One region of the Lysinibacillus sp. NPDC058147 genome, then DNA from elsewhere that is predicted to be linked to it. Evidence: riboswitches for the same ligand, from Rfam matches in the RefSeq annotation. Region 1 holds a riboswitch; each other region holds the start of a gene.

Region 1 (4,854 bases):
TTAAAAAAGACTGCCGTCATTGTTAAACGCGAGCGAATAACGCTCTCACGCAAAATTTCAAAATAACCCTTCACATCATGCTCCTGCATGATGTCTTCTGCAATGATTAATTTATTCATTATTGTTCACTCCAGTTGATGTAAGAAGTATTTCATTCTCCTTCATTATTTTTCTAACATTCTCTTGATTTATAAACACAACAACTATAGTAATAAAGATGGCTTAACAATTTCTATACAAAATTTATGGTAAATCGACCACTTTAAAATATTATTATATTTTTGCTGTAAACTACAGAATAATAACTTTTCTGATAAAAAAATGTATTTTTCTGAAAAAAGACGTTTTAGAGGAAGAAAAAAAGGGAATGTAAGCTTTCATACTTACATTCCCTTTTTGATAAATTATAATTATTTAACTGGTACAACCGAACCTTTCCATTCTTCAATAATGAAGTCTTGGATTTCTTTAGATTTTAATACTTCTACTAATTTTTTAATTTCTGGTTTTGTTTCATCACCAGCACGTACAGCGATAATGTTTACATATGGAGATTCTTTATCTTCAAGAGAAATTGCATCTTTCAATGGATTTAAGCCGTTATCGATTGCAAAGTTCGAGTTGATCAGAACCGCATCACCTTCATTATTTTCGTACATTTGTACAAGCATTTCAGGCGCTGTATTTGCATCGAATTTGAAGTTTTTAGGGTTTTCTGCGATATCTTTTATTTCTGCTGCTGTTTTATCAACACCATCTTTTAATTTAATTAAGCCTTTAGCTTCTAATAGTGATAACATACGACCGTGGTCTGAAACTGAGCTAGAAAGTAAAATTGTTGCACCCTCTGGTAGATCCTCAAGAGATTTATATTTTTTAGAGTAAATCCCGATTGGTTCAATGTGAATAGCACCAGCATTTACAAAGTCATAGCCATTTTCTTTCATGCTAAGTTCTAAGAAAGGTAGATGTTGGAAATAGTTTGCATCAAGTTCGCCAGATTCTAAATCTTTGTTTGGTAATACATAGTCTTGATATGTTTCAATTTTAAGATCGATACCTTCTTTAGCTAAAATTGGTTTTGCTTTTTCCAGAATAACCGCATGAGGTGTATTTGAAGCACCTACTGTTAACGTTGCTTTTTCTTTACTATCACTAGATGATGATCCTGAGCTTGTATCTTCTTTTTTACCAGCACCACAAGCGGCTAAAGCTAGTACTAATACTGATAAAAATAATCCTGCTAATAACTTCTTCATTTTATTACTCTCCCTTTTTCTTATTTAAATATGTTAGCGGTATAAAACCGAAATAACCTCTTAGATGTAGCGAGATGTTCTTTTTAACGTTTATCTGTTTTGATCGTAATCATGTCGCCAATCCATTGGATAATAAATACAACTATTAAGATTAATATAGTCGCCATTAAAGTTACATCTGTGCGATTACGTTGGAAACCATCTAAGAATGCTAAGTTTCCTAGACCACCTGCACCGATAATACCTGCCATCGCAGTATAACCAACAAGTGCTACAGCCGTTACAGTAATACCCGAAATAAGCGCTGGTAACGATTCTGGAATTAATACTTTCCAAATAATCGTTGATGTTTTGGCACCCATCGAACGAGCTGCTTCAATAACACCTTTATCGATTTCACGTAAGGCGATTAATACCATTCGTGCATAGAATGGTGCAGCTCCAATTATTAGTGCTGGTAAAGCCGCATCTGCGCCACGAATTGTGCCGAGTAAAAACTTCGTAAATGGAATTAATAAGATAATCAAAACGATAAATGGAATCGAACGGAAAATGTTAACGATTGAGCCCGTTAAAAAGTTCACAAGTTTATTGGCCCATAATTGGTTGGGACTTGATAAAAATAATAAGATTCCAATTACTAATCCAAGTATAAATGTGATAACCGTAGAAACTGTTGTCATGTACAATGTTTCATACGTAGCGTCCCACAATTTTTCCCAGTCGACATTCGGAAAAAGACTAGTTAGCATTTGCAATCACCTCCGTTTGTACTTCGACTGTATTTAAGTAGCTAAGTGCAGCAGCAACATTGGACTCTGAGCCCTCAATTTGCACAATAAGTGTACCGTACGCGCCATTTTTCGTTTGCGAAATATTCCCATGTACAATACTTACTTCTACATCAAACTGTTTCACAAGATGTGAAATGACAGGCTGCTCCGTTTTTTCACCTACAAAAATTAGCTTAACAAGTTGTCCATTAGGGTAATTTGCTTTAATTTGTGCCACAGTATCCTGTGTTTCCTTCGTATCTGTAATTTGAGAAACGAATTTTTTCGTAATGGCAGCTTGTGGAGCTTGGAATACTTGTAATACTTCACCACGTTCTACAATTTCTCCAGCTTCCATAACCGCTACACGATGACAAATTTTGCGAATAACGTGCATTTCATGTGTGATTAACACAATCGTTAAACCTAATCGTTCGTTAATATCGACAAGGAGATCAAGGATAGCATCTGTTGTCTCCGGATCGAGTGCGGATGTTGCCTCATCACATAACAATACCTCTGGATTATTAGCAAGTGCACGAGCGATACCTACACGTTGCTTTTGTCCACCTGATAATTGTGATGGATATGCTTTAGCGCGCCCTTCTAGGCCAACTAAAGTTATTAATTCTTTCACACGTGCTTCACGTTTTGCTTTTGGAACACCTGCAATTTCTAGTGGGAAAGCGATGTTTTCTTCAACAGTTCTAGACCAAAGTAAGTTGAAATGTTGGAAAATCATACTGACCTTTTGTCTAGCATCTCTGAGCTTTTGCCCCTTTATGGATGAAAATTCTTGATTGTTAACCGTCACCGTACCGGATGTAGGCTTTTCCAAGCCGTTTAACAAGCGAATCATTGTACTTTTACCAGCGCCACTATAGCCGATAATGCCGAAAATTTCACCTTTATTAATAGAAAGGTTGACGTCTTTGACAGCTATTAATTCGCCATTCGCGGTTTTGTATTTCTTCGTAATATTTTGAAGATTGATCATAGCGAATTCTCCTTTTCTTATATCAATTATGCCTCGGCATAATTGCGTCCGGAATCGGCTTTGTGCTTAGGCCTGCAGATGTTTTCTGCGCGAATGCGTAGTGCTAACGCAGCGGACAGTAACGTCTATTTGTCTGTGCGAAAGCGAAGCGTCAGCAACACAGCACCAATGCAGGTCAATTAGCCGTTATCGCATGGATGCGATGGTTTTAGGCTAATATCCCCTAAGCACTCCTTTCCGATTCCGTGACATCTGCCGGAGGCTTTAGGCCAACATGACGTTGGTCACTCAGTCGTTGCCACAGGATGTGGCGTTCTTAGACTGAGTTCTTCTATTTCAGCGGGTGTTGAAAGAAGTTAAAAAAACCCCTTCACTTATAGACAAGTAGAAGGGGTCACGTATCTTATACGCTAAACCGTTCTCTCATCTGTCAAAGATAAATCTTTGGGTGATTTGGCACCTTTTCACTTTGTGATGGTTGCCGGGCTTCATAGGGCACTTCCCTCCGCCGCTCTTTATAAGAGTTCGATATATTTATTGTTTTTTTAATATATTTGTTACTTTACCACGCTATTAATATTCAGTCAATTAATTTTTTAACAATTCGTATAAATATGGTACGGATTGAAAGGCATAAACCTTTTCTGTCACTTCTCCGTCTTCACATACGAGTAAACATGGTACACTTTCGATTTTATGAGCATAAGCTATTTGCTCTATAAAATTAATATTCGCTTTACCGACCTGTAGCTGTGGCAGCAATTGCTCAACAATCGTCATCATTTTCGATGCAACTGCACACGTTCCACACATTGGCGTATATAAATAAAAGGCAGCCTTTTCACCTGATTGGACAACTGCGTCCCACTGCTCTTTTGACCATTCTTCCATCATTTTTCACGCAACCTTACAAAATATATTCATTATGGATTGAGAAGTGTGCACGAAGTAATATCGCTGCTAACACCTTTCTCGGAGTTGTCTCAACTTCCTTATATGTTGGCATCGTACGTAAATGCTCTGCCTCTGGATAATGTCTGTCCATTAATGCTCGTAGTTTATCACCCGATGTATCTGCATCAAAAAACGTAAAAAGCTCACATCCCTCGTATGGATCAAGCAACTCTTCTAATTGATGCACACCGATTGTACCATTCGTACAAAGTATTTTAACATCTTCATTTAAAATAGGTTCAATTTGAAGCTTATCCGATCGGCCTTCGACAATTAAGCATTTTCCCTCGACCATCACGCCACCCCCATTTAGACATATCCCTTATAACTCATTATATCAATAAACCTTGTTGTTGATACAGTTAGACACCTATTGATAAAGGAATATACTTGCTTTCACCACACTTACTGTAATGACAGGATGAATGAAGATAATAAAAAACGTCGGTAGTTTCCGACGTTTTTCTAATTCAGGCTTGTCTTATTCTGCAATCATTTCTTCGTATTGCTCAGCTGTCATTAGCTTTTCAATCTCTGATGCATCAGCTGGCTCTACAACGATCATCCATGCTTTTTCATATGGTGATTCATTAACGAATTCTGGGCTATCTTCTAAATCTGCATTTACTTCAACTACTGTACCTGAGATTGGTGCGTATAATTCAGAAACTGTTTTTACAGATTCTACGCTACCGAATGGATCATCAGTTTTGATTTCGTCGCCAACTTGTGGAAGCTCAACGAAAACGATATCTCCAAGTTCAGATTGTGCGAAATGAGAAATACCGATACGTACTTTACCATCTTCTACTTTTACCCATTCGTGCTCTTCAGAGTAACGTAAGTCTTTAGGTGTGCTCATGCAAAAAAC
Region 2 (4,854 bases), on a different contig from region 1:
TTTCTCAACCTCAGCAACGTGGCGATAACGCAAGCCTTTTTCACATGCTTCTTTTACTTCCTCTGCCGAAATACTATCAATACCTACTACTTCGACGTCAGCCCAATCTGGTTGTTCTCCAAATGCCAAAGCACTTAAAATCATTAATTTTTTAAAGGCATCCTGTCCTGAGATGTCATTAAAAGGATCTGCCTCTGCATAGCCTAAATTTTGCGCCTCTTTTAAAGCAGTTTCGAACGACCAGCCCTGTGAACGCATTTTCGTTAAAATATAGTTGGATGTGCCATTTAAAACTCCTTGAATACGATTAACATTATTGACCAGTAAAATATTTTTCATCGTTTTTATAACTGGTACACCGCCAGCAGTTGTTGCCTCAAAGCCTACAAAAACGCCATTTGCTTTTGCAAGATCTTGTAGCTCCAAGCCTCGTTTTGCAAACATTACTTTGTTAGCTGTAATGACATGACATTTATGCTCAACAGCGCGCTTTAAATAAGTAAATGCTGGCTCCTCATTCACGATCGCTTCAAAAACAACCTGCATACCTGGTTCTGCTAAAACTTCATCCATACTAGTTGTCATTAAATGCGCTGTACCTGGTACACGTTCACGGCTAGTATCTGTAACTAAAATTTTTGCTACTTCCAGCTCAATTCCTAATTTATTTTTAAGCTCTTCACGCTTTTCGTTTAATATATGGTAAATTCCTTGACCTACCGTTCCAAATCCTAATATAGCTGCCTTTATAGTTGCCATTCCTATTCCCTCCAACTTACATTCCGCAGTTTCATTATATTTATTTCGTCTCAGCTTAATTCTTACAGATTTTGAATTGTGCGCCGACTATATAAAGCAGGTCAGTTTGCCGTGTTTCTAACACTTCATCTTCAGACAGATATTTAGTCATGGCGTTTCACTTTCGCTACAAAAAACATTCTGAATGAAGATACATTGTGAAACAAACAAATTCAAATAATTCAAAAATCAACTTAAAGAAAATTGTAACGTAAATACATACATTGCACAAGAAAAATCTTTCTAGGATGGACATTTGTTTTCTGTAGATGTGCAAAGGAAATCGTTTTCAACCCTTTTATTATATGTTTTTTCACTTGAATCTATAATAATTGAACAAATACTGACGTTTCTTTATCAATTATGCATCGGCATATTTGCGTCCGGCTTTGTGCTTGCTTAAAATAAATGCCTTTCTTCTATTATATGTATGTTAAGACATTCATAAAAATTGTTCTTTTGAAATATATTAATAAAAATTTTTTCTGTATATCTTCACGTCTAATTTAAAAAGCTCATTCCCTGTAGCAGCAGAGAATGAGCCAAATATATGAGGGATAATTAACTAGCTTTGGCTAGCAATTTATAACGATATTGTGTTAAAGCTTGTTGCACCAGTCTTATTTCCTCCTGCGTAAAATTTGGTATTGCATACGTACGTTCAACTAATTGGAATGTGCCGTATTTTAAATAATACTCTGTTGCAGGTAGAGGAATATGACTTGCTCCATAGCTTTCATATGCTTCGAAAACTTCTTTTACTGTATAGCCTTCCTCTTTGAAATAAACCATTTCCTTAAAAGCAGAATGTCCAAAGATCTCTTGCCATTTAAGCTCAACTGACGCAAGTATGTTTTGAATGGACATGTTGTTCACAAACACATGACCTTCATTTAATTCATAAATAAGATAAGATGCAATGTTTTGCGCACTATACACATTTCCCATTTAAAACACTCCTTTATCATCAGTTTTGTAGATAAGAGTAGCTACTGGCTGAGTAACTACTCCTCTTCATATATATTCAAAAGTGGGGGAGCACTTATGAAACTAAATTAGTTTGAGCATTGACTGAAACACTTTACCGAACAACAAGTCGGCGCTTTAAATTGGTTCTAGGTTGGTAGCCCTTCGAACACTTTTCTTATTTCCTAGTATAAAACAAGGAATTTAGTAAGTCAATAATACTTATAAAATTACTAGGTATTAATTTTATAAAATTTCAGTTACTTCACCAAATGAGGTGAGCGGATGATGCAGCAACGTTTGACGCATTACCAAATGAGGCCAATCGAATGAGAAAATACGTAAACGCTACAGCATTAGCCAATAAGTTTTATTTATTAAGCTTCTACTTTTTGTTGTGAAGCTGTTACTTGTTCAATAGCTTGTTCTAAATCTGCAATAATGTCCTCTACTGCCTCTAAACCGATTGATAAGCGAATGAGCGACTCGGTTACGCCAGTTTGGATTAGCTCCTCAGCTGATAGTTGCTGATGTGTAGTAGATGCTGGATGAATAATTAACGATTTGGCATCCCCTACATTTGCTACATGCGAGAATAATTCCACACTATCGATCAATTTACGCCCTGCTTCACGTCCACCTTTAATGCCAAACGTAAGCACAGAACCAAAGCCATTTCTTAAATATTTTTTCGCTAAATCATGCGTAGCAAAATCTTCTAAGCCATTATAATTTACATATTCCACAGATGGGTGGTTTCGTAAATATTCGGCTACTGCTAAAGCATTTTCATTGTGTTTAGGAATACGCAAATGAAGCGTTTCTAAACCTTGTAATAAATTAAATGCCGCATCAGCACTTAATGTTGGTCCAAAGTCGCGTAGCAATTGCACTCGCAGTTTTGTGGCAAATGCAGCCTCTGCTGTGTCAATACCATAACGCAAACCGTGATAAGAAGAATCTGGCTCAGTAAAGCCTGGGAAACGCCCACGAGTCCAATCGAACTTCCCTGCATCTACTACAACTCCACCTAAAGTTGTACCATGGCCGCCTATCCATTTTGTTGCGGAATGAACAACGATATCTGCACCGAAGTCAATTGGTGTAGAGCCATATGGTGAAGCAAATGTGCTATCAATAATTAATGGCAAGCCGTTTTCGTGTGCTATATTTGCTACCGTTTCAATATCTAATACCTTTAAACTTGGGTTTCCGTAAATTTCAGCGAACACAGCCTTAGTTTTATCAGTAATAGCTGCTCGGAAATTTTCTGGATTTGTTTCATCTACAAAAATCGTTTTAATACCGTAGTTTGGTAGTGTGTTTGCGAATAAATTATAAGTACCTCCGTATAAAGAGCTACCTGCAACAATTTCATCGCCTGCTCCTGCAAGATTTAAAATGGAAAACGCGATTGCTGCCGCACCAGATGAAAGTGCTACTGCTGCTGTACCGCCTTCTAATAAAGCGACGCGTTTTTCAAAAACATCTACAGTTGGGTTTGTAATACGAGTGTAAATATTGCCAGCTTCCTCTAAGGCAAAAAGACGTTGCGCATGAGCAGTGTCTTTAAAAACGAAAGCCGTTGAGCGATAGACGGGTACTGTACGAGATCCTGTTACCGGGTCTGGCTCTTGGCCACCGTGTAACAGCAATGTTTCTGGTTTAAATTTTGTCATTGTATACCTCCAAATGGTTATTTTTTTACGATGGTACCGGAGATGAGGAGGATTTTTTTAGTAGAAAACAAAAACCCTCTTCAGCTAAGAAGAGGGTTGCGGTTGCAAGTTTTCCTCCCCTTATCTGCCAGATCCAAGTAAGAATCTGTAGGAATTAGCACCTTAGCAAGTTCGTCACTTACTGGTTGCCGGGCATCATAGGGCCTATCCCTCCGCCGCTCTTGATAAGAGTATGAGATTCAATTTCCATCGTTGTTACAAAGTATAAACATAGACTTTTTCTCTGTCAACACTAAAATTTTATTTTTTCCGAAACTTCTGTCTGCTTTTTTACGTAATACGAACGCATACACTATTCTAGATATTTATTATTTACATCACCATAACATGGGTTAAATTTCCATTTCTATTGAGCGTTTTCTGGGGGTGTCAGGCTAAAAGATGTTGTTTGTGCGGAAGCGCAGTGCAAACGTAGCGAGCAACACGATGTTGTCACGAGCGTTATCACAGAACGTGATGCTTTTAGCTTTCGTCCATCTCCTCGCTTGTCATCCCTAACTTTTATTGATGAGATCATTATTTAGAAAGGAGAATTTTTATGATAAAAGCCGTTATTATTTTTCTTCTTGCTGGTTATTTAATTGGCTGTATTCACGGCTCTAAAGTTGCTCAGTTTTTATCCGGGGTAGATTTAAAAAAGACTGGTCATGGCAATGCAGGCGCCTCTAATGCAACACTTTCCCTTGGCTGGAAATACGGCATATTAGTTGCACTAATCGATATCGGCAAAGGCGTTGCAGCTATAATCGGCGCACATGTGTATTTAGCAGATATAACACAATTAACAGAAATACAAGTTTGGCTCTTCATCTATATCGTAGCTTCCGGTGTCATTCTAGGTCATAATTTCCCATTTTATATGGGCTTCAATGGCGGTAAAGGAACTGCTTCAATCATAGGAATATTACTTGCGATTGATTGGAAAATAGGCTTATTTGCACTCATTTTATTTGTTATTTTATCTTTCGTGACGAACTATTTAATTGTTGGTGTACTAGAATTTTATCTCGTTTTTTGTACAGCCACTTATTTATGGATTCCTGGAGTTGGCCCAACGATTTTAGCCCTATTACTTTTTGGTATAGCTATCATTTTGCATATTGAAAATATTAAGCGACTGATGATAGGAACTGAACCTAAAGTGACTTCTGCATTTAAGAAAAAATAATATCTTTTGGATATATTTGTCTTTAGTGTGACCGTATATTTTCTCGTAACTGCCCATTATCGCTATAAATAGAGGGTATTTCACATACTAGTTTTTTTACAATAAATAGACAAATTAACTTTCTTAATAAAGCATTTTACTAGCCGATGTTATAGAAAATTGTAATAGAAAGGATGAAAAAGT
Region 3 (4,854 bases), on a different contig from region 1:
AAAGCTGTTTGCTAACGATGCTTTCTTTTGATAATTTTGCACACCAGTAAGGTCCTAACGCACCATGAGAGGAACCATTTACATGGTCTTCATCAATGCCTTGTGCTGGGGAAAAAAATCTAGAGACAATATCAATTCCATCATTTTTAGAAATACTTGTAATACAAACACCACGTACAGGGAATTGTTTCATCGCGGGAAAATCAGCTTTGAAATCTGCAATATACTCTTCGTGACTTAGCTCCACTATATAATCCAATTCTGTTTTTCCTACATATGTAGGTTTCAACCCAAGCCATTCTTCAAGCTCCAAAGGACATTCAATCTCTTCTAACTGATACTTCTTAATTGTTATTTCAACTAGTTCATTCAACCAATTTGCTTGCAAAGGGCCACTTACAGTCTGGAATGTAATCGTAGAATTGATGGGTACAATCCCTTGTTTCCAGAGTAAAAAAGCACTAGCGATTGTTCCATGTCCACAAATCGGTATTTCCTTTGTTGGTGTAAACCATCTAAGAAAAAAATCATTACCTCTTTTTTGGACAAAAGCTGTTGTTGGTACGGGAATCTCCTGAGCGATTTTTTGCATAGTCGACTCAGGTATTGCTGAATCAAGTAAACAGACTGCTGCGGGATTTCCCTTGTAAAGCTCTGTAGTAAAAGCATTGATGATAAAATACGAGACTTTGTTCAATTTTCCTCACCTCATATACTATTGGGCTCTAGACAATTACCAGAAAAAGTAATATTATGTGCATCATATCTTTAATAATTATTATATTCTGAAAAAGGTGAACGCGCATGGAATTCTCAAAAAAACTACAGCAACTCCCAACTCAATTTTTTGCAGCACTTGTACAAAAAGTAAACGCCGCTCTTGCTGAAGGGCGTGATGTTATCAATCTTGGTCAAGGTAATCCAGATCAACCCACTCCCCCTCACATTATTAAAGCATTACAGGAGGCGGCAGAAAATCCTCAAAATCATAAATACTCTCCATTTCGTGGCATAGCTGAATTACGCCAAGCAGCAGCAAGCTTCTACAAACGTGAATTCAATGTTGACATTGATCCTGAAACAGAGGTAGCTATTCTCGGTGGTACGAAAATTGGTCTTGTTGAGCTACCGTTAGCAGTATTAAATCCCGGTGATACAATGTTATTGCCGGATCCCGGATATCCAGATTACTTATCCGGAGTCGTATTAGGTGATGTTAATTTTGAAGTCATGCCACTTTTTGCAGAAAATAATTTCCTGCCTGATTATAATGCTTTATCCGATGCAGTAAAAGAAAAGGCGAAGCTGCTTTACTTGAATTACCCGAATAATCCAACTGGTGGTACTGCAACACTTGAATTTTTCGAGGAAACAGTACGCTTTGCAAAAGAACACAACATTATCGTATCACATGATTTTGCCTACGGGGCAATTGGATTTGACGGCAATAAACCTATCAGCTTCTTGCAAGCGGACGGTGCGAAAGATGTCGGTATCGAAATGTATACATTATCCAAAACATATAATATGGCGGGCTGGCGTATTGGTTTTGCAGTTGGTAACCCTGATATTGTTGCAGCCATTAACCTTATTCAAGATCATCTATTTTGTAGTCAATTCCCGGCAGTGCAACAAGCCGCGGCAGTTGCGCTTACTGCTTCTCAAAGTTGCGCGGATGAGCTAAGAGCGACTTATGAGCGTCGACGAAATGTCCTGATTGAAGAAGCTCAGCGAATTGGCTGGCAAGTAACAGCTCCGAAAGGCTCTTTCTTTGCATGGCTCCCTGTTCCGTTAGGTTTTACGAGTGAACAATTTGCCGATTTATTACTTGACAAAGCTGATATCGCAGTTGCTGCAGGCAATGGCTTCGGTCAATATGGTGAAGGCTATGTGCGGGTTGGTTTACTTGTTAGCGAAGACCGTTTACGCGAAGCGATTAGCAGAATTGAAAAATTAAACTTATTTAGCTCATGAACATCTCAATCCCCCTACCTGAGTAGATTAAACTGCTCAAACTTGCTATGGGAACAGTTTTTTATTTCACACTCTTTTTTGGTTGCTCTAACCCTTCTTCTAACGGATTCTATCGCGACTAAATATTATAATAAAATAAAAAATTTTAAAAATTCGATTGACTTACTATATCCTATAATTTATATTAGTTCTATCGGATTTACAAAAAAATATTATAAATCTCTTATCAAGAGTAGCTGAGGGACTGGCCCTATGAAGCTCGGCAACCTCCTTTTTTAAGGAAGGTGCTAAATCCTGCAAACGACCATCGTTTGAAAGATAAGAGAGGACACTTTTTCATGAGCCTCTCTTAATTTTTTTAAGAGAGTTTTTTTTATTTTCATTTACATGAAGATAAAAGCCTCCGGCATTTTGAATTGTGCTAGCACAATTCAAAATCCGTACGGCAATTACGCCAAGGCGAAATTGTTTTTTTATACAAACCGATAAAACACAACTTTGGAGGTATGTTTCATGAAAAAGAAAAACAAATTTTTATTAGGTTTAGCGGGTCTCACATTGGTAGCAGCATTAGTAGGCTGCGGTACTAAAGAAGATAGTAAAGATAGTCAAAGTAAGGCTATTAATGAACATAAAATTGTAGTAGGTGTAACTTCTGGTCCACACGAGCAAATTGCAGAGGTTGCAGCAAAAGTTGCCAAAGAAAAGGGCTTAGAGGTAGAAGTAAAATCTTTCTCTGATTATGTTTTACCAAATACATCGTTAGCCGAGGGTGATCTTGATGTAAACAGCTATCAACACAAGCCATTCCTCGATGCCTTTAACAAAGATCACAATACAGATTTAGTGCCAGTTGGAAAAACAATTTTAACTCCTATGGGCATATACTCTGAGAAATACAAATCATTCGGTGACGTTCCTGATGGTGCAACATTCGGATTACCAAATGATCCAACAAACGGAGCACGTGCCCTATTTGTCCTTCAAGAGGCGGGCTATATTAAATTAAAAGACGGAGCAGATTTAACAGCATCTATCCGCGATGTGGAAGAAAACAAAAAGAATTTGAAATTCATTGAATTAGAGGCTGCACAAATTCCAAAACAACTTAGTGAAGTAGATGTAGCAGCTATTAATACGAACTTCGCACTTGATGCTGGCATTAACCCTAAAAAAGACGCCATTCTTTTAGAATCTACAGACTCTCCATATGTAAATTACATTGCTGTACGTGCTGAAAACAAGGACGACCCAACTATTAAGAAATTCGTTGAAGCTTATCAATCTGATGAAGTACGCAAATTTATTGAAGAGGAATTCAAAGGTTCTATAATTCCAAGCTGGTAAGTAACGATTAAGAACCTTTCATAAAATCGAGAATCTGCGAGACTCCTACAGGAAAGCTAGCAGATTCTTGCTTTATAGAAGGACTTAGAAAGGAGATATCACAGTATGATTCAATTAGAAAATATAACAAAAGAATTTAAAACTAAAAAAGGTATCGTCAAAGCAGTAGATGGTATTAACTTACATGTCAAAAAAGGTGAAATTCATGGGGTTATCGGCTATAGTGGTGCAGGAAAAAGTACCCTTATTCGCTGTGTCAATTTATTAGAGCGTCCAACAACAGGAAAGGTATTAATCGATCATGTAGATATTACTTCCCTTTCTCTAAACGACCTTCGCAAAACCCGCCAAAAAATCGGGATGATCTTCCAGCATTTTAACCTCTTAAAAACAGCGACTGTGTACAACAATATATCGGTACCATTAAAGCTCCTTGGCTATAACGACTCCGAAGTGAAAAAACGCGTTGCAAAATATGCAGAAATTGTTGGCCTAACAGAGAAATTAGATAGTTATCCTAGCCAGCTTTCAGGTGGTCAAAAACAACGTGTCGCTATTGCACGTGCCCTTGCCCAAGAGCCTGAGATTTTGCTCAGTGATGAAGCAACAAGTGCACTCGACCCTGAAACAACTGACGCTATTCTTGAGCTTCTCTTGAAGATTAATCGTGAGCTAGGCATCACTATTTTACTCATTACACATGAAATGAATGTTATTCAAAAAATTTGCGATGATGTATCTGTTCTTGAATCAGGGAAGGTTGTGGAATATGGCTCTGCTATAGAACTATTTTCGAAGCCTCAGCATCCAACGACCCGAAAGTTTTTAAATACCATTTCTCAACGTAATTTATCGCCTTCCCTTATCGAGCAATTAAATGTTTCGGGGAGTGTTATTCGTTTAACATTCCTTGGTGAAAGTACTGGGAAACCATTACTTGCAGAAGTGAGCAAAGTGTATGATGTTCAACCAAATATTTTAACAGCCAATATCATTGAATTAAAAAACGGCATTGTTGGTAATATTGTCGTGCATCTACACGGTGAGTCACATATCGTTGAAAAAGCACTTAAGTATTTTACAGAAAACGGGGTAAGCGTTGAGGAATTAGGAGGCGAATTAAATGAATAGCATTCAAAGCTTCTTTGCAGATTGGTCAGATGTTATTTGGAAATCTATTATCGAAACCTTTCAAATGGTCGGGATTTCATTGTTTTTCTCTATTTTAATAGGGATCCCATTAGGGCTTTTAATCGTTTTAACTCGTCCGGGGCAATCGTTTGAAAATAAATTTCTCTATCAATTTTTCAATTTATTTATTAATATTATCCGCTCTGTACCATTCATTATTTTACTATTCTTCATTTTACCGTTTACGAAGCTAATCGTCGGCACAACTATTGGTGTAAAAGGTGTTATCGTGCCGCTTGTTGTCTATACAGCGCCTTATATTGCGCGACTTATGGAAACTGCACTTTTAGAAGTTGATCCAGGTGTTGTGGAAGCTTATACAGCAATGGGTATTAAACGTCG
Region 4 (4,854 bases), on a different contig from region 1:
GAAAAAGGAACCTCATCCTTCATCTCATCTCTACCCTCTAAACTGCGCGTTAATGATTCTAATGTTATTTCATGGGTCAGTTTCACATTTGCAGTCAGGGCACTTAAACTAGTTAATGCATTTGATAGTTTACCTGGCAATAGCTTTAAATGAAGCCAAGGTGAAGTTATGATAATCCCTGCGCATTCATATTTTCGTTTTTGCATGGTATGTAGTAATAGTGTCGCACCAAGCCCATGTCCTATTAAAAAGACAGGTAAATTATACGAAAAAGCATTCTCCATTAAATGCCTTGTATATTTGTTGTATTCTTTAAAATCTTCATCATGAACACGCGAAAATCCTACATTTACCCCATGATTAGGTAAATCCCCCATGACTATGTGGAAGCCTTCCAATCTAAGTTTTTCTATAAGCCATGCATACCATCGGTGATTTTCATATGCACCATGAAGAATAGCAACCACAGCCTTTGCTTGTCCATCAGCTTCCCATTTCCACATTTCACATAGTCCTCCTAAAAAAATAATTACACAATGATTATATCGGAATATCTAGCTCATTTTAATTTTATATTTCCATCAAGTTGCGTATTTGATACGATAATATTACATCATAGAAAGAAAAGAGGCGATCCTCATGATCTATCCATTTAAAGGTAAAACACCCAATATCGATCCGTCTGTTTTTATCGCCGATTATGCAACCGTTACTGGTGACGTTACAATAGGTGCTGAAACAACAATTTGGTTTAACACAGTTATACGAGGGGATGTATCACCGACAATTATCGGAAAACGAGTTAGTATTCAAGACCTCTGTTGCTTACATCAAAGCCCTAAATATCCGCTCATTATTGAAGATGAAGTAACAGTCGGACATCAAGTAACTTTACATAGCTGCACGATTCGTAAAAAAGCCTTAATAGGTATGGGCTCTATAGTATTAGACGGAGCGGAGATTGGAGAGGGTGCATTCATTGGGGCGGGTAGTCTAGTACCTCCTGGCAAAGTCATTCCTCCAAATAGCTTAGCATTAGGTCGTCCTGCAAAGGTTGTAAGAGAATTGAATGATGAAGATAAAGAAGATATGGAACGCATCATACGTGAATATGTAGAAAAAGGACAATACTATAAATCTCTTCAAACAGAAAATAAATAGCTATTTCAACAGCTCCACGTTTGCTTGAACAGACGAACCATACATAATTATGATTAGGAGCTTCTCTTTTTCGATAAAAACAGCGAAAGGGGCTATAAGAATGTTGAGCCCCTTTCTGTAAAAGTTATTTTAAAATATTTTTCTAGCTACTTCATTACTTTAGCTGAATAGCTTAGTAGCCTACTTTTTCTTTTAATGCGTCAGCTTTGTCTGTTTGTTCCCAAGGTACATTTAAGTCTGTACGACCGAAGTGACCATATGCTGCAGTTTGCTTATAAATAGGGCGACGAAGGTTAAGCATTTTAATAATCCCTGCTGGGCGTAGATCAAATAGCTCGCGTACCCATTTTACAATTTCACTTTCCGCAACTTTTCCTGTCCCGAATGTATCAACAGCAATAGATACAGGTTGTGCAACACCAATCGCATAAGCTAGTTGTACTTCAGCTCGTTCTGCTAAACCAGCTGCTACGATGTTTTTTGCCACATAGCGTGCTGCATACGCCGCTGAACGGTCTACCTTAGTTGCGTCCTTACCAGAGAAAGCACCTCCGCCATGACGTGCATAGCCACCGTATGTATCAACGATGATTTTACGTCCAGTTAGACCAGCATCCCCTTTTGGACCACCAATTACGAATCGGCCAGTTGGGTTGATGAAATATTTAGTATCGGCATCAAGTAATTCACTTGGAACAACTGGAGCAATAACGAATTCTTTTAAGTCTGCTTGAATTTGCTCAAGTGTAGCTTCTTCGTCATGCTGTGTTGAAATTACAATCGTATCCACGCGCACTGGTACATTGTTTTCATCATATTCAATAGTTACTTGTGTTTTTCCGTCTGGACGTAAATATGCTAGTTCACCAGATTTACGTACTTCCGTTAAACGACGAGCCAATTTATGCGCTAAACTAATTGGTAATGGCATAAGCTCTGGTGTTTCGTTACATGCATAACCGAACATTAAACCTTGGTCACCTGCACCAATTGCTTCAATGTCAGCATCTGTCATAGAGCCTTCACGCGCCTCTAATGCTTGGTCAACACCTTGAGCTATATCAGGTGATTGCTCACCAATAGCAACAAGTACTGCTAGGTTTTCAGCATCAAAGCCATATTTCCCACGTGTATAACCGATTTCTGCTACAGTATCACGAACGATACCTTTAATATCTACATAAGTAGAAGTAGTAATTTCTCCTGCTACTAAAACTAAGCCTGTAGTTACTGTTGTTTCACACGCTACACGTGCGTTTGGATCTTCTGCTAAAATTGCATCTAAAATGGCATCCGAGATTTGATCACAAATTTTGTCTGGATGTCCTTCTGTTACACTCTCTGATGTAAACAGTCGACGGTTTGTCATTTGGTTTCCTCCTATTACTTTTACAAATAATATTTGCGAATTAATACGGTACTCATTACCCATGTCAAGTCCGCTCCTAAAGATTGAACTCTTAAGCCGTTGTTGCTGTCGTCGCACTTTCGCACAATAAAACAGCTGCTGCTCTTAACACGAGGGTTTCGAAAGATCCGTCATTTAATAAGGAAAGGACTATATACTTACCTTTATATTCGTTTTTAACAATAAAAAAATCCTTTTCCCACGTTTACTTAACATGAGGAAAGGAATAATGACTTCATAACCTTTCACTCTTATCGTTCAAGGGGTTTCCCCTTGCATCAGGTTGGCACCAGCGCATGTCGTGAAATGTTTCATGCAGGTTGCCGGGTTTCATAGGGCCTGACCCTCCACCAGCTCGGGATAAGAGTATCCGTTCAATATCTCATAATACGGAAAAGGTCGAACGTTGTCAAATATTTTTCACTTATTTCAGCGGATGTTCAAAAAACCGCTGAAATAGAGGAACTCAGTCTAAGAACGCCACGTCCTCTAACAATTTATCTGTGCGACAGCGACACAGACTGAATGACCGACATCACGTTGACACAAAGCTGATTCCAGACGCAATTGCTGGGACATAATTGATTGTATTCTTATAAAGAAAGTATGGGTTATGTAATTTGGATTATGCTGTAATTTGAAACAAAATAATCCCTATTCTCCACCTCACATCATGTGTTAACATATGTGTGACCCTTTACAGCACATTTTGTGGCTACAGAACATGTGGTGGATGAATATGATCCTAGCCTCTTTTCAGTTGACACAAGCTCCAACTTTAAAAACAGCTAAGACTTCACATCCTGTGCGAACCTCATGTCAACAAAAGCTTCCAAATGCATTTTTGCTGTGTCGAAAGTGATTGTGTGATCACTTATAATAAATAGGGTAAAAGGCAATATAAAAACGAATCTATTTACTTTTTGTCGTTTTCTTGAAAAGTAATAAAATCTGAAAAATAATTTCTTAATTAGTATAGATTATTTAAGCAATTGTGTTATACTAATTTTGAAATTAAGAAAATCTCCCTCGAACTCTAGGGAATACTATAAAAAAGGATGGTATTTAATCGATGAATTCAGTAGAAATTGCAAACGAACTGAAGGAATTATTAAGCGGCGGTAACATTAATGTTCAACTTTCAGTACCACAATTAGCTGAAAAGGCTACTTCTCGTGGTGAAGCTATGTTAACAGTAGATGGCGCAGTTCGTGCAGAAACTGGCAAATACACTGGTCGTTCACCTAAAGATAAATATACGGTAGAAGAAGATAGCACAAAGGATAAAATTGACTGGGGCAAAGTTAACCGACCAATTTCTTCTGAAGTGTTCGATAACTTATATGTAAAAGTAGTAAAATATTTAAAAGAACGTGACGAATTATTCGTATTCAAAGGCTTTGCTGGTGCTGACAAAGATTCACAATTAAGCATCCAAGTAATCAATGAATATGCTTGGCACAATCTTTTCGCTCATCAATTATTTATCCGTCCAACTAAAGAAGAATTAGCTTCTCATGTTGCTGACTTCACGGTTATCTCTGCTCCTAACTTTAAAGCAGACCCTGCTGTTGATGGCACAGCTTCTGAAACTTTCATCATTGTATCACTTGAAAAGAAAATCATCCTAATCGGTGGTACTGAATACGCTGGTGAAATCAAAAAATCTATTTTCGGTATTATGAACTACTTATTACCACAACAAGGCATCCTTTCAATGCACTGCTCAGCAAACGTTGGCGAAGCTGGTGATGTTGCATTATTCTTCGGTTTATCTGGTACTGGTAAAACTACTTTATCTGCTGATCCTGACCGTAAGCTTATCGGTGACGATGAACACGGTTGGTCTGATAATGGTGTATTCAACATTGAGGGTGGTTGCTATGCGAAAACAATTAACCTTTCTGCTGAAAAAGAACCAGAAATCTACAACGCAATCCGCTTCGGTTCTGTTCTAGAAAACGTAGCTGTTGATCCAGAAACTCGAGTTTGTGACTATGATGATGGTTCATTAACAGAAAATACACGTGTAGCTTATCCAATTCAATACATTGAAAATATTGTTGATCCATCTGTTGCAGGTCACCCAAAAACAATCATCTTCTTAACAGCTGATGCATTTGGCGTATTACCTCCAATCAGTAAATTAACAAAAGAGCAAGCAATGTACCACTTCCTAAGCGGTTTCACATCTAAACTTGCTGGTACAGAACGTGGTGTAACGGAGCCAGAACCAGTATTCTCAACTTGCTTCGGTTCTCCATTCCTTCCACTTCCAGCAACAG

Evidence for each region. A riboswitch is a leader RNA that binds a small molecule or an ion and turns the genes downstream of it on or off. The one in region 1 is predicted to bind S-adenosylmethionine.
Region 2: another riboswitch for S-adenosylmethionine. It lies ahead of ACFVT8_RS24155 (O-acetylhomoserine aminocarboxypropyltransferase/cysteine synthase family protein); the one in region 1 lies ahead of ACFVT8_RS16660 (methionine ABC transporter ATP-binding protein).
Region 3: another riboswitch for S-adenosylmethionine. It lies ahead of ACFVT8_RS22085 (MetQ/NlpA family ABC transporter substrate-binding protein); the one in region 1 lies ahead of ACFVT8_RS16660 (methionine ABC transporter ATP-binding protein).
Region 4: another riboswitch for S-adenosylmethionine. It lies ahead of metK (methionine adenosyltransferase); the one in region 1 lies ahead of ACFVT8_RS16660 (methionine ABC transporter ATP-binding protein).

What each region holds. Positions count from the first base shown of each region.
Region 1 is NZ_JBHVUJ010000005.1:234,601-239,454, reverse strand. Features, by position in the region: gene ACFVT8_RS16675 (response regulator) at 1-119, opposite strand, end outside; gene ACFVT8_RS16670 (MetQ/NlpA family ABC transporter substrate-binding protein) at 411-1,259, opposite strand; gene ACFVT8_RS16665 (methionine ABC transporter permease) at 1,343-2,011, opposite strand; gene ACFVT8_RS16660 (methionine ABC transporter ATP-binding protein) at 2,001-3,029, opposite strand; SAM riboswitch class I at 3,450-3,553, opposite strand; gene ACFVT8_RS16655 (thioredoxin family protein) at 3,618-3,920, opposite strand; gene ACFVT8_RS16650 (toprim domain-containing protein) at 3,937-4,278, opposite strand; gene gcvH (glycine cleavage system protein GcvH) at 4,465-4,845, opposite strand.
Region 2 is NZ_JBHVUJ010000017.1:35,476-40,329, forward strand. Features, by position in the region: gene ACFVT8_RS24145 (homoserine dehydrogenase) at 1-759, opposite strand, end outside; gene ACFVT8_RS24150 (hypothetical protein) at 1,360-1,746, opposite strand; gene ACFVT8_RS24155 (O-acetylhomoserine aminocarboxypropyltransferase/cysteine synthase family protein) at 2,142-3,443, opposite strand; SAM riboswitch class I at 3,561-3,674, opposite strand; gene ACFVT8_RS24160 (glycerol-3-phosphate acyltransferase) at 4,042-4,671, shown strand.
Region 3 is NZ_JBHVUJ010000011.1:70,386-75,239, reverse strand. Features, by position in the region: gene ACFVT8_RS22095 (PhzF family phenazine biosynthesis protein) at 1-697, opposite strand, end outside; gene ACFVT8_RS22090 (pyridoxal phosphate-dependent aminotransferase) at 805-1,974, shown strand; SAM riboswitch class I at 2,195-2,299, shown strand; gene ACFVT8_RS22085 (MetQ/NlpA family ABC transporter substrate-binding protein) at 2,488-3,321, shown strand; gene ACFVT8_RS22080 (methionine ABC transporter ATP-binding protein) at 3,427-4,452, shown strand; gene ACFVT8_RS22075 (methionine ABC transporter permease) at 4,445-4,854, shown strand, end outside.
Region 4 is NZ_JBHVUJ010000001.1:25,548-30,401, reverse strand. Features, by position in the region: gene ACFVT8_RS00145 (alpha/beta hydrolase) at 1-503, opposite strand, end outside; gene ACFVT8_RS00140 (gamma carbonic anhydrase) at 640-1,161, shown strand; gene metK (methionine adenosyltransferase) at 1,334-2,530, opposite strand; SAM riboswitch class I at 2,818-2,936, opposite strand; gene pckA (phosphoenolpyruvate carboxykinase (ATP)) at 3,642-4,854, shown strand, end outside.